Linked DNA regions of Polymorphobacter megasporae. The protein of the gene in region 1 binds, or shares a complex with, the protein of each later gene. Links are inferred from orthologs where the notes say so. Each region holds a gene or a part of one and is shown in the gene's direction. Other genes may lie near its edges. The genes, in order: uvrB and KTC28_RS15555.

Region 1 (8,033 bases):
GCGCGCTGCCCGAGGCGGTTATCAGCCCGTCGGTGATCACGATCACCGCATTTGGAACGTAGTTGCCGGCCGCTACGTCGAGCATGCGCGCGGCTTTGACCACGACTACTGTCGCCGACGCTTGAGGCAATGTTGCGTGCGCCGACAGGGGCAACGCGAGCCCCATCAGAGCGGCCAGACACCTTCGGATCATCGCCTCGTCCCCTTTCTTAGACGCATGCTGTCGAAGCAAGCACGTGATGCCAAGCAGTATCGACCGATAGACGATCGGGACCGTCTGCAATTGGGCGGATTTGGCCGATCGATCGCTCAGCTTAATCGAGAAGCTGTCTTCTACGGTTCGGGGCTTTCCACGAACCTCGTCCGGATCTCGATCAGGCCGCCTTGAAGATATAGCTCGACCCGACGATCGACTGGATCACCTTATTCGGCATCGCGGCGAGGGCTGCCGCGATGAACGTCTCGCCGGTGCAGTGGCCGGGGATGATATAGTCCGGGTTGATCGCCTGCATCAACGCCAGCGTCTCGAACGCCTGCTCGCGGGTCTGCGGCGGGACGAGGTGGAAGCCGCCGACGATCGCGTGGACCTTGTCGATCCCCGACACCGCTTGCGCGCGGCGGACGGTGTTGATGATGCCGCGGTGGCTGCACGAGCCGATCACGACCAGCCCGCGTCCGGCGACATTATACGCCGTGCCGAGTTCGTGCTCGGCATCGTCGACGACGAAGGCCTTGTCGCGCTTGGCCGGATCGAGCAGGTCGCGCGCGCAGTTCTGCCCGGGGAGCATCCCGCTCGGCACGCGCGGATGCTCCGATGAGACGAAGGGGATGCGGCCGGTCGTGAAGCCCTGCCCGGCGACGATCCGCGGGTCGCCCGAAACGACGAGATCGACGCCAGCGCGGAGGATCGCCGGGCGGTCTATCGCCCCGAACGACGAGCCATCGGCGTCGGTCCCGCGAATCCGCGCGCAGAACGCCTCCTCGCCACCGACGTATAACGGCGTCCCCCGCCGCACCTTGCCGGTCGCGAGCAAGCCGTCGAGCCCGCCGAAATGGTCGTAGTGACCGTGGCTCAGCACCATCGCATCGATCGTCTCGGGCGCGATGCCGAGCAGCGCCATATTGTTGAGCAGCGCGGCCGGGGTGTAGCCGAAGTCGATCAGTGTCGTCCGCGCCGTACCCGCAGCGGACGACGTCGCCAGCAGCGAATAGCCCCACTGCCCGGCAAAGGCGGTGTGATAGTCCTTGGTGATCGGCGGCGGGACGACGTCGATATCGGGCCGCGAGAACGCTGCGCCGAAGACGCTGGTCGTGCTGTCGATCAGGACCGTCAGCTTGAGCCGGTCGACCGACGGGACGGCGAGGAGCGGTGCAGCCGAGAGCGCCGCGCCCGGCAACGCCAGAAAGGCTCCACCGATAGCGAGGAGTGAGCGGCGATCCAGATCCACGACGGCCTCCAATATCACGGAACGCCACGCTGCCAGATCGCTGCGCGTCGGGAAAGCGTCTCGACCTGCCCGGGGCCGATCAACAACCTCGGCAAGTCACTGCCGCACCCACTGGAACGAAACGCGACCCTGCCCCATATTGCCCGACATGGCTGCCATCCAGATCCGCACCTCGCTCGCCGAACCCGAAAGCAACGGCGCGTTCGTCCCCCACCGCCCGGCGCGGCCCGAGAAGTCGGAGGGTGGCAAGGCGTTCCGCCTCGTCACCGATTACATGGCAGCAGGCGACCAGCCGGCGGCGATCGCGGAGCTCGTCACCCAGGCCAACGCCGGCGACCGCGACCAGGTGCTGCTCGGCGTCACCGGATCGGGCAAGACCTTCACCGCGGCGAAGGTGATCGAGGCGGTCCAGCGCCCGGCCCTCGTCCTCGCGCCGAACAAGATCCTCGCGGCGCAGCTGTACGGCGAATTCAAATCGTTCTTCCCGGACAATGCCGTCGAATATTTCGTCAGTTACTATGACTATTACCAGCCCGAGGCGTATGTCCCGCGCTCCGACACGTACATCGAGAAGGAGTCCTCGGTGAACGAGGCGATCGACCGGATGCGCCACTCGGCGACGCGGTCGCTGCTCGAACGCGACGACGTCATCATCGTCGCCTCGGTGTCGTGCCTGTACGGCATCGGCTCGGTCGAGACGTACTCGGCGATGACCTTCAGCCTGAAAAAGGGCATGACCGCCGACCGCGGAGAGATCATCCGCAAACTCGTCGCGCTCCAGTACAAGCGCAACGACCAGGCGTTCGCGCGCGGCAATTTTCGCGTGCGGGGGGACACGGTCGAGCTGTTCCCGTCGCACTATGAGGACAGCGCATGGCGGATCGTCTTCTTCGGCGACGAGATCGAGACGATCACCGAATTCGACCCGCTGACGGGGCAGAAGGTCGCTGACCTGATTTCGATCAAGGTCTACGCCAACTCGCATTACGTCACGCCCGGCCCGACGCTCAAGCAAGCGTCAGAGGCGATCAAGCACGAGCTCACCGAGCGCCTCAAGGAGATGCACATCGAGGGCAAGTTGCTCGAGGCGCAGCGCTTGGAGCAACGGACGAACTTCGATCTCGAGATGATCGCCGCGACCGGCAGCTGCGCCGGCATCGAGAACTACAGCCGCTTCCTGACGGGCCGCCTCCCCGGCGAGCCGCCCCCGACCTTGTTCGAATATCTCCCCGAAAACGCCCTGCTGTTCGTCGACGAGAGCCACGTCACCGTGCCGCAGATCGGCGGCATGTCGCGCGGCGACCATCGGCGGAAGCTGACCCTCGCCGAATACGGCTTCCGCCTGCCGTCGTGCATCGACAACCGACCCTTGCGCTTCGAGGAATGGGAGGCGATGCGCCCGCAGACGGTGTTCGTCTCGGCGACCCCCGGCAAGTGGGAGATGGAGGCGACCGGCGGCGTCTTCGTCGAGCAGGTCATCCGCCCGACCGGGCTGATCGACCCGCCGATCGAGATCAAGCCGGTCGAGGACCAGGTCGAGGACTGCATATCGGAGGCGCGCAAGGTCGCGGCGAACGGCTACCGCACCCTCGTCACGACGCTGACCAAGCGGATGGCCGAAGACCTCACCGAGTTCATGCACGAAGCCGGCCTGCGCGTCCGCTACATGCACAGCGACGTCGAGACGCTGGAGCGCATCGAGCTGATCCGCGATCTGCGCCTCGGGGTCTATGACGTGCTGGTCGGCATCAACCTGTTGCGCGAAGGCCTTGATATTCCTGAGTGCGGCCTCGTCGCGATCCTCGACGCCGACAAGGAAGGGTTCCTCCGCTCGGAGACTTCGCTGATCCAGACGATCGGCCGCGCCGCGCGCAACGTCGAGGGCCGCGTCATCCTCTACGCCGACCGGATCACCGGCAGCATGGAGCGCGCGATGGCCGAAACCGACCGCCGCCGGTCACGCCAGGAAAGCTACAACCTCGAACACGGCATCACCCCGACGACGATCAAGCGCAACATCTCCGACGTCCTCGCCGACGTGTCGATGCGCGACGGCGTGGTGGTCGACACCGGCGACGACGAGACCCCGAACCTCGTCGGCCACAACCTCAAGGCGTACATCGCCGACCTCGAAAAGCAGATGCAAACCGCCGCCGCCAACCTCGACTTCGAGATCGCCGCTGCCGTGCGCGATCAGATCCGACGACTGGAAGCGGACGACCTCGGGCTGCCGAGCACCGGGGCGAAGGTCGCTCCGGTGAAGGGCCGCGCGGTGGGAGGAGCGCCGGGGACACGGACGACGCGGTTTGCGAAGGCGAAGGCTGCGCGAGGTGCGCGGCGGCAGGGCGGGCGTTAGCGCACGGCCAGGCCGTCAGACTGTGAGTTCAGCCGCGAGCAGTTGACGGCGGCGGGCCGGTGCGGCGCCGGTTACCGCCCGGATCAGCGGAAGATGTCGCTGAAAGCACATCGGATCGCAGACTGCTGCGGCGCGCAAACCCAGCCATGCCTGCATCAACCCGAGCATCGCGCCCTCGTGACGACCATCGCACATCCGATCGACGAGGAACGGCTCGGCGTCGCGCGGCAGGACCCGCCATGCCAGGGCGTTGGCCGCCCCTTCCTGCGCACGCCCATCACGTCCGTCGAGATACGTCGCAAGGTCGAAAAGATAGGCCTTGTCCTGCGTCAGATCGAACAAGACCTCGTGCCGGATCACATCCCACCGCCAGTCGAACGAGGCGACCCGCGACGCGGCCTGCCGCAGGGCAGCGACCGTGCCGGCATCGCCAACGTAGCGGAGGCCCATCAGGTCGACCGTGTCCCCGGCAAGGGAGCGTTTCAACATCATGTCGCGCGCAGTCACGCGCTCCGCATCCGTCATCTCGGCGAAATCGGCGGGGGAATAGCCGTCGGCTTTTTCGCGCCCCTGCGCCGCATATTGGCGCTGAAACCGGTCCATGGTCATCGCTGTATCGCCTTTCTCATGGACCGGTCCGCGGCGGCGGTTCGGGGAGAGTGGGATCGACCTTAAAGTCGGTGATCCTGCCGCTCGCCAACCCCTTTTGGACCTCGGGCCATTCGTATTCCTTGAAAATATCGCCGCCGCCTACCGCCGCCTTGGTCGGGGTCTGCACCGCGGTGACGTCGCCCGACAATCCCTTCGCATAATTTTCCGAGACGCCGCCCCAGACTTCCTTGCCGCCGCTCGTCCAAGGCATCTTGGTGTTCAGGTCTGACCAGCCGTCGATTACACGACCGCCCGGTGTTCCCTCCAACGTAACCCCGCCGTGAGCGGTCGCATATGCTTTGGCCGCGTCACCATTTCCCGACCAAAGATGGCCGCCGTCGCGCGGTGACGAAACATCGAGCCGGTCGACGACCGCTTTCGAATTCCCGGCATCGACATGGCGTTGTAGGATGGCGCGCGCCTCGTCGATCTTGCCCTCATTCGATAGCTTGGTGATTCTCGCACGGTCGCCGATCGTCTGTCCCTCGCCCGCCAGCTTCGGGCTGGCGACGATGAGGCCCATTCCGGCGACGCCTTGCAGCAGATCGCGATATCCCGGCCCGAGGGCATCGCCGATCTTGCCGAGTCCCTCCATCCCGCCATAGCCGAGGGCGCCGATTGCGAGGTAGCCGCCGAACGCCGCGGCACCAACCGCCGCCGCAAACAGGGCACCACCGATGGCGGCACCCATACCGAGCACCTCGAGCCCGGTCTTGGTCCAGGCTTCGAGATCGAACACGAAACCGGCACGCTTTGTTTCCCCGCCGATCACGACATTGGGCGACCCGGTCTTGATATGAGCGCCGCACGTCAGCTTCGATGTCAGCCGGGCGGCCGGCAGACCGTTGATCTTGACGGTCGCGGAGCCCTCCTGAACCGCGATTGTAAATGGCCATGGCGGGTGATTGATCGGCGCACCGCTACAGCCATCGGCAACATCGTCGGTCACGCGAACGGCAAATCGCTTGTTGGTTTTGACGTTAGGGGACCCCGTTGCGATCTTGCCGGTCGTCGGCTCCGGCAAATTGAAGATCGTCGACAGCCCGGACATTATCTGCCCGCCGGCAAGTCCACCCCCCGCCACCGCTCCGGCGATAACGACCGCCGCCAGTCCGCCCGTTGCCGCGGTCGCCGCGACGACCGCGGCACCCGCCAGGACACCAACGAGCGCCCCCGCGACCATCGCCGCGAGGCCGAAACCATGCGCGATCTCATCTTCGATCCGCGCTGCCGCCTGAGCAGTCGCCGTCATTCAGCGAACTGGGAAAGTGGGAGTCGTGTCGAGGCGATCGAACACGATCGTGCTCATCAGCGCATGCCACGGACGTTCGAACAGCGGTTGATCGCGGGGCGTGCATGTCAGTGTGAAGATCAGGACGAAAAGGCCGCAATCGACGTAAATCTGCCTGAGCTTCAGCGTCGTCGTCTCCTTCGACCACGTAAACTCGAACCACGCCGCGTCGCGCTCCTGAACGTTGATCATCTCGGATTTCAATTCGACGAAATCCGGCAGGCTATCGGCACAGATTTTCCGCTGCTTGTCATAATAAGCGACAAACGGGTCGACTCCCTTCCCGTCGTCGCGGGTCACGACGAAGCTGGCATCACCGCCATCTGGTGCCGCCGGCAGCCTGAACGCCGTAATCGACTGGTCGCGCCAGTCGGCTGGGACATCGAAGGCGGCGACATCGATTCTATACAAGGCCATGCGCGATTATCGCCGCTCCGACTGTCGCATGCAATCGACAAGCCGCTAGCGGACCAGCGTACACCATCATGGCACACCCCGTCGCTTGCATCCCCCGCTTGTCGCGACGACAAGCGCGCGGCAATGACCCCTCCCCTTTTCCTCACCCGCCTCGGTGACCGCATCACGCGTACCTTCGCCGTCGAGCCCGGCACCGTCGACACTGTCCGGCGGCGGGTGGCGACTGGCATCGGGGCGGTGGTGCTCGGGCTGGTCGCGCTCGCCTTTGCCAAGGGCGGCGATCTCGCTCGCGCGGGGTTCGTGCAGATCGTCCACGCCGCGCCGTATGCGCCGCTGCTCCTGACCCCGGCGATGTTCGCAGGCGTAGTCTGGCTGACGCGGCGGTATGTGCCCGAGGCGCGGGGGTCGGGGATCCCGCAGGTGATGGCCGCGGCGCGGGTTCCCGATGCGCCCGAGAGCCAGAAGCTCGTGTCGGTCCGCGCGGCGGCAGCGAAGATCGGGTTGACGCTCGGCATTTTGCTCGCGGGCGGGTCGGCCGGGCGCGAGGGCCCGACGGTCCAGTTGAGCGCAGCGGTGATGGTCGCGGTCCACCGGGTGTTGCGCGTGCCGCTGAGCGCCGGGGTCTATATCGCCGGCGGCGCGGCGGGGGTCGCGGCGGCGTTCAACACGCCGCTGGCGGGGGTCGCCTTCGCGATCGAGGAGCTCGCCGCCGCCTACGAACAGCGCGTCGCGATCCTCGTCATGGGCGCGGTGATGATCGCCGGGATGGTCAGCCTCGGCGTCGCCGGGGATTATGTCTATTTCGGCGAGATGCATAAGACGTTGGCACTGCGTGCGGTGCTGCTCGCGGCTCCGGCGGCGGGGATCGTCGGCGGGATCGCCGGGGGGCTGTTCAGCCGCCTCGTCCTCGGCTTCGCCACGGGCCACAAGCGGTGGCAGCGGCGGCTGACGTCGCGCCCGGTGGTCTTCGCAGCGCTGTGCGGGCTGGCGGTGGCGGTGCTCGGGATCGTCAGCGGCGGGCTGACATGGGGCACCGGCTATGACGCGACCAAGATGCTCGTGGAGGGGCACGGCCAGCCGTTGTGGTTCGGCGTCGCCAAGTTCGGTGCATCGCTCGCGACGACGCTGTCGGGGGCTCCGGGCGGGGTGTTTGCGCCGTCGCTCGCGGTTGGCGCCGGCGTCGGCAACCTGCTGACGCCGCTGTTCCCCGACGATCCGGCGGGTGCGATCGTCCTGCTCGGCATGACCGGATATTTCGTCGGCGTCGTCCGCGCGCCGCTGACCGCGGTGATCATCATCACCGAGACGACGGCGAGCCGCGGCATGATCCTGCCGCTGTTCTTCACCGCGCTGATCGCCGAGGTCGCGAGCACGATCGTTTGCCGCGAGCGGCTGTACCACGGCCTGTCGCGCGCGTTCGGCGTCCCCGCGCCGGCCGGAGCCGCGCACTCGGGCTGAGCGTGGCGGATGTCGGGGCATCGCGGCTCGACCGCAACGCCGCCGCCGCGTATCGCTCGGCGCAAGGGCAGCGGAGGGAAGATCGATGAACGCTGCTATCGAGCCTGCGACCGTCGGCGCGCGGCGGGGGCTGATCTGGGGGTTCGACATTTCGGCGGCCGGAGCCGAGCCCATCGAAACCGCGCTGCCCGACATTACCTTCGCCGCGCCGCCGGGAATGCTGCGCTGGCTCCATGTCAGCCTCGCCGACCAATGGACGCGGCGCTGGTTCGACGATAGCGCGCTGCCCGCCGATGTTCGCGAGCTGCTGCTGTCGGTCGATCGCCACCAGCGAGCGCTCGTCGACGGCGACGCGATTGCGTTCATCGTCCACGATTTCGAACGCGATTTCGACACGCCCGCGACGGCGCAG
Region 2 (5,850 bases), 130 kb from region 1 along the record:
GCCGTCGTCGTCGGCATGCCAGTCGCGGCACAGGAAGCTGCCCCCGCATCGGGCCAGCATGAAGGCATGGCGACGCGGTTCGCGGCGATGGACACCGACCACGACGGCAAAGTGAGCAAGGCCGAGTGGCTCGCCGCCGGCCGCCAGGAACGCGGCTTCGACATGATGGACGCCGACCACGACGGCTTTCTGACGATGGACGAGCTCAAGGCCGGTCGCGAGAAGATGCGCGCGATGCGTGAGGCGAAGGGCAACTAGTCCGCCGCCCTGACCGGCCAAGCTTCGGTCCGAACATCGCGCGCGGGCAAGCCGCATCGTGACAAACGCGTCGCCGTTCCCTATGTGTTCAGCGATGCACGCCTCGCCCGCCCCACACTCCCCGGCCCCCGAACCGCCGTACATGGACGGTCTCAACGCGGCGCAGCGCGAGGCAGTGCTGACCACCGAAGGCCCGGTGCTCCTCCTTGCCGGCGCCGGGACCGGCAAGACCCGCGCGCTGACCAGCCGCCTCGCGCACATCATCTACACGCGGCGAGCGTGGCCGTCCGAGATCCTTGCGGTGACCTTCACCAACAAGGCGGCGCGCGAGATGCAGCATCGCATGGGGCTGCTGCTTGGGGGGAGCGCGGAAGGCATGCAGTTCCTCGGCACCTTCCACTCGGTTGCGTCGCGCATGCTGCGACGCAACGCCGGGCTCGTCGGGCTGGAGAGCAACTTCTCGATCCTCGACACCGACGACCAGTTGCGGCTGCTCAAGCAGGTCCTGATCGAGGCGAACGTCGACGACAAGCGCTGGCCGGCGAAGGGGCTGGCGTCGCTGATCGACCGCTGGAAGAACCGCGGCTGGACCCCGGCGCAGGTCCCCGCGACCGAGGAAGGCGGCTACGACAACAGATCGGTCGCGCTGTATGCGCGCTATCAGGAGCGTCTCGTCGCGCTCAACGCGTGCGATTTCGGCGATCTGCTCCTCCACATGCTGACGATTTTCCTCAGCCACCCCGATGTGCTGGCGGAATACCAGCGGCGCTTCAAATACGTCCTCGTCGACGAATATCAGGACACCAATGTCAGCCAGTATCTGTGGCTGCGGCTGCTCGCGCAGGACCGCCGCAACATCTGCTGCGTCGGCGACGACGACCAGTCGATCTATTCGTGGCGCGGTGCCGAGGTCGCCAACATCCTCCGCTTCGAGGTCGACTTTCCCGGCGCGACTGTCATCCGCCTCGAACAGAATTACCGCTCGACCCCGCATATCCTCGGCGCCGCCGGCGGGCTGATCGCCAAGAACTCGGGACGCCTCGGCAAGACTCTGTGGACCGAGCGCAACTCGGGCGACAAGGTCAAGGTCGTCGGCGTCTGGGACGGCCCCGAGGAAGCGCGGCTGACCGGCGACGCGATCGAGCGCCTCCAGCGCGAGGGCGCGTCATTGAACGACATGGCGATCCTCGTCCGCGCCCAGTTCCAGACGCGCGAGTTCGAGGACCGCTTCATCACCACCGGCCTGCCGTACAAGATCGTCGGCGGCTTCCGCTTCTATGAGCGCGCGGAGGTTCGCGACGCGATCGCCTACCTCCGCGTCGTCGTCCAGCCATCGGACGGGCTGGCGTTCGAACGGATCGTCAACACGCCCAAGCGCGGGCTCGGCGACAAGGCGATGCAGTCGCTCCACGCCCACGCCCGCGCGACGAACAAGCCGCTGTCGTCGGCGGCGAACGCGCTGATCGAGACCGACGAACTCACCCCGGCGGCGCGACGCTCGCTGAGCAATTTCATGACCGACCTCAAGCGGTGGCGCGACCAGGTCGACACCCTGCCCCACGCCGAACTCGCGCGGATCGTCCTCGAGGAATCGGGGTATATCGCGATGTACCAGAACCAGCGGACGTCGGAGGCCGATGGGCGGCTCGAGAACCTCCAGGAACTTACCCGCGCGATGGACGAGTTCGAATCAATGACCGCGTTCCTCGAACACGTCAGCCTCGTCATGGAGAACGACAAGGCCGATCACGAGGAGCGCGTCACGATCATGACCCTCCACGCGGCGAAGGGCCTCGAATTCGACCACGTCTTCCTCGTCGGCTGGGAGGAAGGCGTCTTCCCGTCGCAGCGCTCGCTCGACGAGGGCGGCAACGCGTCGTTGGAGGAGGAACGCCGCCTCGCCTATGTCGGCATCACCCGGGCGAAACGCGCCGCCACGATCAGCCACGCCGCCAACCGCCGCATCTACGGCCAATGGACGTCGAGCATCCCGTCGCGCTTCGTCAGCGACCTGCCCGACGACCATATCGACGTGTCGAGCACGATGAGCGGTGGCCCGAGCCTGTGGCGCGCCGCGCTGGGCGGCGGCGACCCCTTCGCCGACGTCACGCGCGGGGCCGGTCGCGGCCCCGGCTGGGCGCGCGCGACGGCGATGGGCGGGGCGAGCGTTCCCGGCCGCGGCGGCCTCCAGATCGAGGCCCGCGCCAGCGCGGTCAGCGTCGGCCAGCCCGGCCGCAAGGACGTCGCCGTTGGTGCCCGCGTGTTCCACTCGAAGTTCGGCTACGGCGCGGTCGCCGCGATCGAGGGCAACAAGCTCGAGATCGAGTTCGAGAAAGCCGGGCGGAAGCGGGTGCTCGATAGCTTTATTGAGTTGGTCTGACGCGGCAACCCGGCCTAACCTGCTGTGATGGATACGTCGCCGCGATGATCGAACGGCCGGAAACAACGTGATCGCGCGACTGCGCCGCATCGCCAGCACGGTTGCCGACAGCTTCTGGATCGTTCCGGCGGTCGTGATCGTCGCCGCGATCGGGCTTGCCGAGGGTCTCGTCGCGGTCGACCGTGCCGGTCTGCTCGCAGGGCTGCTGGTCGACAATCGCTGGCTTTACAACGGCGGCGCGACCGGTGCGCGGACTTTGCTCGGCGCGGTCGCGTCGTCGACTATCGGGGTCGCGGGGACGGTGTTCTCGATCACGATCGCGTCGCTGTCGCTTGCCGCGGGGCAGATGGGTCCGCGGCTGCTGCGCAATTTCGTCCGCGACCGCGGCAACCAGGTAACGCTCGGAGTCTTCCTCGGCACCTTCTCGTACGCGCTGATGGTCCTGCGCAATGTCCGCACCAGCGGCGAGGGCGAATTCATCCCGCATCTGTCGATGAGCGTCGGCATCGCGCTCGCGTTCGTCTGTGTCGGCACGCTCGTCTATTTCGTCGGCCACACCGCGAGCCGGATCAACGTCGACACCGTCATCGATCTCGTCGCGGGCGACCTGACCGCGGCGATCAAACGGCTGACGACGCGCGACCCCGAGCCCGGAACCAGCGCACCGCAGCTTGGTGAGGCCGTCTTCACCGTCCCCGATGCGCGCCGCGGCTATCTCAAGCACCTCGATGCCGACGGGCTCGCCGATTGGGCGGCCAAAAACGCCACGACACTCCAGTTGCTTGTCCGTCCGGGCGACTGCGTCTTCCCCGGGGCGGTGATCGCGTTGATCACTCCGGCGGTCGCAGGCGCCGGTATCGCGATCCGCGCCGCGACCGCGCTCGCCAAGGAACGGGTCAGCGACGAAGACCTCGAATATGCCGTCCGCCAGTTGGTCGAGGTCGCGGTCCGCGCGCTGTCGCCGGGCATCAACGATCCGAATACGGCGATGAGCGTGCTCGACCGCATGGGCGCGGCGCTGTGCGAGCTCGCCCCGCGATACCTCCATAGCGGGCGCTGGAGCCGCGACGGCCGGGTCGTGCTGGTCGTTCCGGCGGTCGACTACGACGGGCTGACCAACGCGATGCTCGACATGATCCGACAGAATGCCGCCAGCAGCATGTCGGTCCTGATCCGGTTCGTCGAGGTGTTGACCGCGGTCGCCGGGTGCGAGCGCGACGCCGGGCGGCTGGCAACGTTGCGCCGCCACGCAGACCTCGCGCTCGGCGACGGCGTCCACACTATCACCACGCCGGCCGACCTCGACGAGCTGCGCCGCCGGCACGCTCGGCTTGTCGCCATGATCGCCGAAGGGCCGGTGTGTCTGGCACGGCTCGACCGGCCCGGATCCGTGAGCGCAAGCGGCGCGGCAAAAGCCTGAAGACCGCGCGCTGCTGCGACAAGTCGTCCCGGTCACTCAGCCGATGCGGCGGAACTCCCCATAGCCGCTACCGTTACATGGGCTATATTCACTGGAGATTTGCTATGCGCCGCCTGAATACTGTCTTGACGATCGCTGGTCTTGGGCTTGCCACTGCCGCTGTCGCAACACCGACCACGGATTTCCTCAGCGACGCGATCAAGGGCGATAACTCCGAGATCAAGCTTGGCGCGATGGCCGAGGAAAAGGGTGGGACGGCAGCGATCAAGGCGTACGGCAAGATGCTCAATGCCGATCACACGGCGCACAAGGCAAAGCTCGTCGCGATCGCCCAGCCGCTCAAGATGTCGATCCCCGACGGCATGACCGCTGGCGCGGACGTCGAATATCTCAAGCTTAAGGTCCTGTCGGGCAATTCGTTCGACAAGGAATTCGCGAGCCACATGGTCAAGGACCACAACGACGATATCACGTCGTACGAGAAGGAAATCGCGCGCAACGATCCCGCGACGGTCAAGCTGGCCAAGGCAACCCTTCCGACGCTGCGCAAGCATCTCCAGACCGCGCAGAAGCTTTCAAGCTGACACGCGACGGACTTTCCGTTGTCCTACAACGTGATGAATTAAATACGGTGCGCGCTCGACTCGCCAACGGGCGGCACCGTGTTTTTCTCATGACTGGATTAAGGGGCAATCAGAGCAGCGCTGCTGAGATATGTTCATCTTGGCGTAGCAGCCAGCTGGACTAGGCTACGGCAGCAGCAGGCTCGCATCCCCATATGAGTAGAACCGGTATTCCTCGGCGACAGCATGGGCATACGCTGCCCGCATCGTCTCGAGCCCCATCAACGCACTGACAAGCATGAACAAAGTCGACTTCGGCAGGTGGAAGTTGGTCAGCAGCCCGTCGACCATCGCGAAGCGGAAACCGGGCGTGATGAAGATGCGCGTGTCGCCGGCCCAAGCGCCGAGCCCGTCGGGCGTCCACGCGCTTTCGAGCAGCCGCGCACTTGTCGTGCCGACCGCGATGATCCGGCCCCCAGCATTGCGCGCCGCGACGATCCGCGCGGTCGTCGCGGCGTCGATGCTTCCCCACTCTGCGTGCATCGCATGGTCGTCGGTGTCGTCCGCCTTGACCGGCAAAAACGTGCCCGCCCCGACGTGAAGGGTGACGGTCTCGCGGGTGACGCCTGCCGCATCGAGCGCTGCGAGCAGATCGGGAGTGAAGTGCAGCCCGGCGGTCGGGGCCGCGACAGCGCCGGGCTTGGTCGCATAGACGGTTTGATAATCGTCGAGATCCTGCGCATCGACCGCGCGCTTCGACGAGATGTACGGTGGGAGCGGCATCTGCCCGGCGGCGGCGAGCGCCTCCTCGAACGGCAGCGCGCTGTCGAAGCGCCAGCGGACCGAGCCATCCTCGCCGCGCGCCTCGACGAGCCCTGACAACCCGCCGCCGAAGTCGATGCGGTCGCCGATCTTGAGGCGCTTGGCGTTCTTGACGAAGCTCCACCAGACCCGGTGATCTTCGCGCTTGTGGAGCGTGACGCGGATCTTGGCGTCGTGCTTCATTCCCGCGAGCTGCGCCGGGATAACGCGGGTGTCGTTGAACACGAGGCAGTCGCCCGCGCGGAGCAACCCCGGCAGGTCGGCGATGCCGCGGTCGCTCAGACCGTCGGGGGTAACGACGAGCAACCGCGCCGCGTCGCGCGGCACGACCGGGCGCAGCGCGATCCGGTCGGCGGGGAGATCGAAGTCGAAATCGGCGACGCGCAATACGGTGTCCTGCGTTACGG

Evidence for each region.
Region 2: the proteins of uvrB (region 1) and KTC28_RS15555 are in contact, whole or in part, in a crystal structure (PDB 7EGT), measured with the Thermus thermophilus proteins. The link is inferred for Polymorphobacter megasporae from one-to-one orthologs. Residues at the interface, in WP_096411307.1 of Thermus thermophilus: Glu23, Leu25, Arg26, Asp27, Gly28, Glu29, Arg30, Phe31, Arg55, Glu326, Asp327, Phe328, Glu379, Ser382, Gln383, His398, Gly400, Arg401; in WP_096412145.1 of Thermus thermophilus: His654, Arg656, Phe657, Gln666, Asp668, Glu669, Lys680, Arg681, Leu682, Ser683, Lys685, Tyr686, Ala687.

What each region holds. Positions count from the first base shown.
Region 1 is NZ_CP081848.1:3,187,515-3,195,547, forward strand. Bases 1,256-4,200 are described here. They hold uvrB (excinuclease ABC subunit UvrB), read left to right. Parts: upstream 1,256-1,596; coding sequence 1,597-3,804; downstream 3,805-4,200. Other genes in these bases: KTC28_RS14915 (MBL fold metallo-hydrolase), read right to left, coding at 1,256-1,448; KTC28_RS14925 (hypothetical protein), read right to left, coding at 3,820-4,200. Also shown: KTC28_RS14910 (metal-dependent hydrolase family protein), read right to left, coding at 1-85; more of KTC28_RS14915, read right to left, coding at 375-1,255; more of KTC28_RS14925, read right to left, coding at 4,201-4,413; KTC28_RS23175 (PAAR domain-containing protein), read right to left, coding at 4,430-5,707; KTC28_RS14935 (DcrB-related protein), read right to left, coding at 5,708-6,163; KTC28_RS14940 (chloride channel protein), read left to right, coding at 6,287-7,621; KTC28_RS14945 (CorA family divalent cation transporter), read left to right, coding at 7,707-8,033. UniProt on the Escherichia coli protein: The UvrABC repair system catalyzes the recognition and processing of DNA lesions. A damage recognition complex composed of 2 UvrA and 2 UvrB subunits scans DNA for abnormalities.
Region 2 is NZ_CP081848.1:3,316,409-3,322,258, forward strand. Bases 1-3,019 are described here. They hold KTC28_RS15555 (ATP-dependent helicase), read left to right. Parts: upstream 1-400; coding sequence 401-2,638; downstream 2,639-3,019. Other genes in these bases: KTC28_RS15550 (EF-hand domain-containing protein), read left to right, coding at 1-258; KTC28_RS15560 (DUF2254 domain-containing protein), read left to right, coding at 2,706-3,019. Outside these bases: more of KTC28_RS15560, read left to right, coding at 3,020-4,058; KTC28_RS15565 (DUF4142 domain-containing protein), read left to right, coding at 4,163-4,642; tRNA preQ1(34) S-adenosylmethionine ribosyltransferase-isomerase QueA, read right to left, coding at 4,808-5,830; KTC28_RS15575 (peptidylprolyl isomerase), read right to left, coding at 5,845-5,850. UniProt on the Escherichia coli protein: A helicase with DNA-dependent ATPase activity. Unwinds DNA duplexes with 3'-5' polarity. Translocates on single-stranded DNA with 3'-5' polarity. Initiates unwinding more efficiently from a nicked substrate than double-stranded DNA.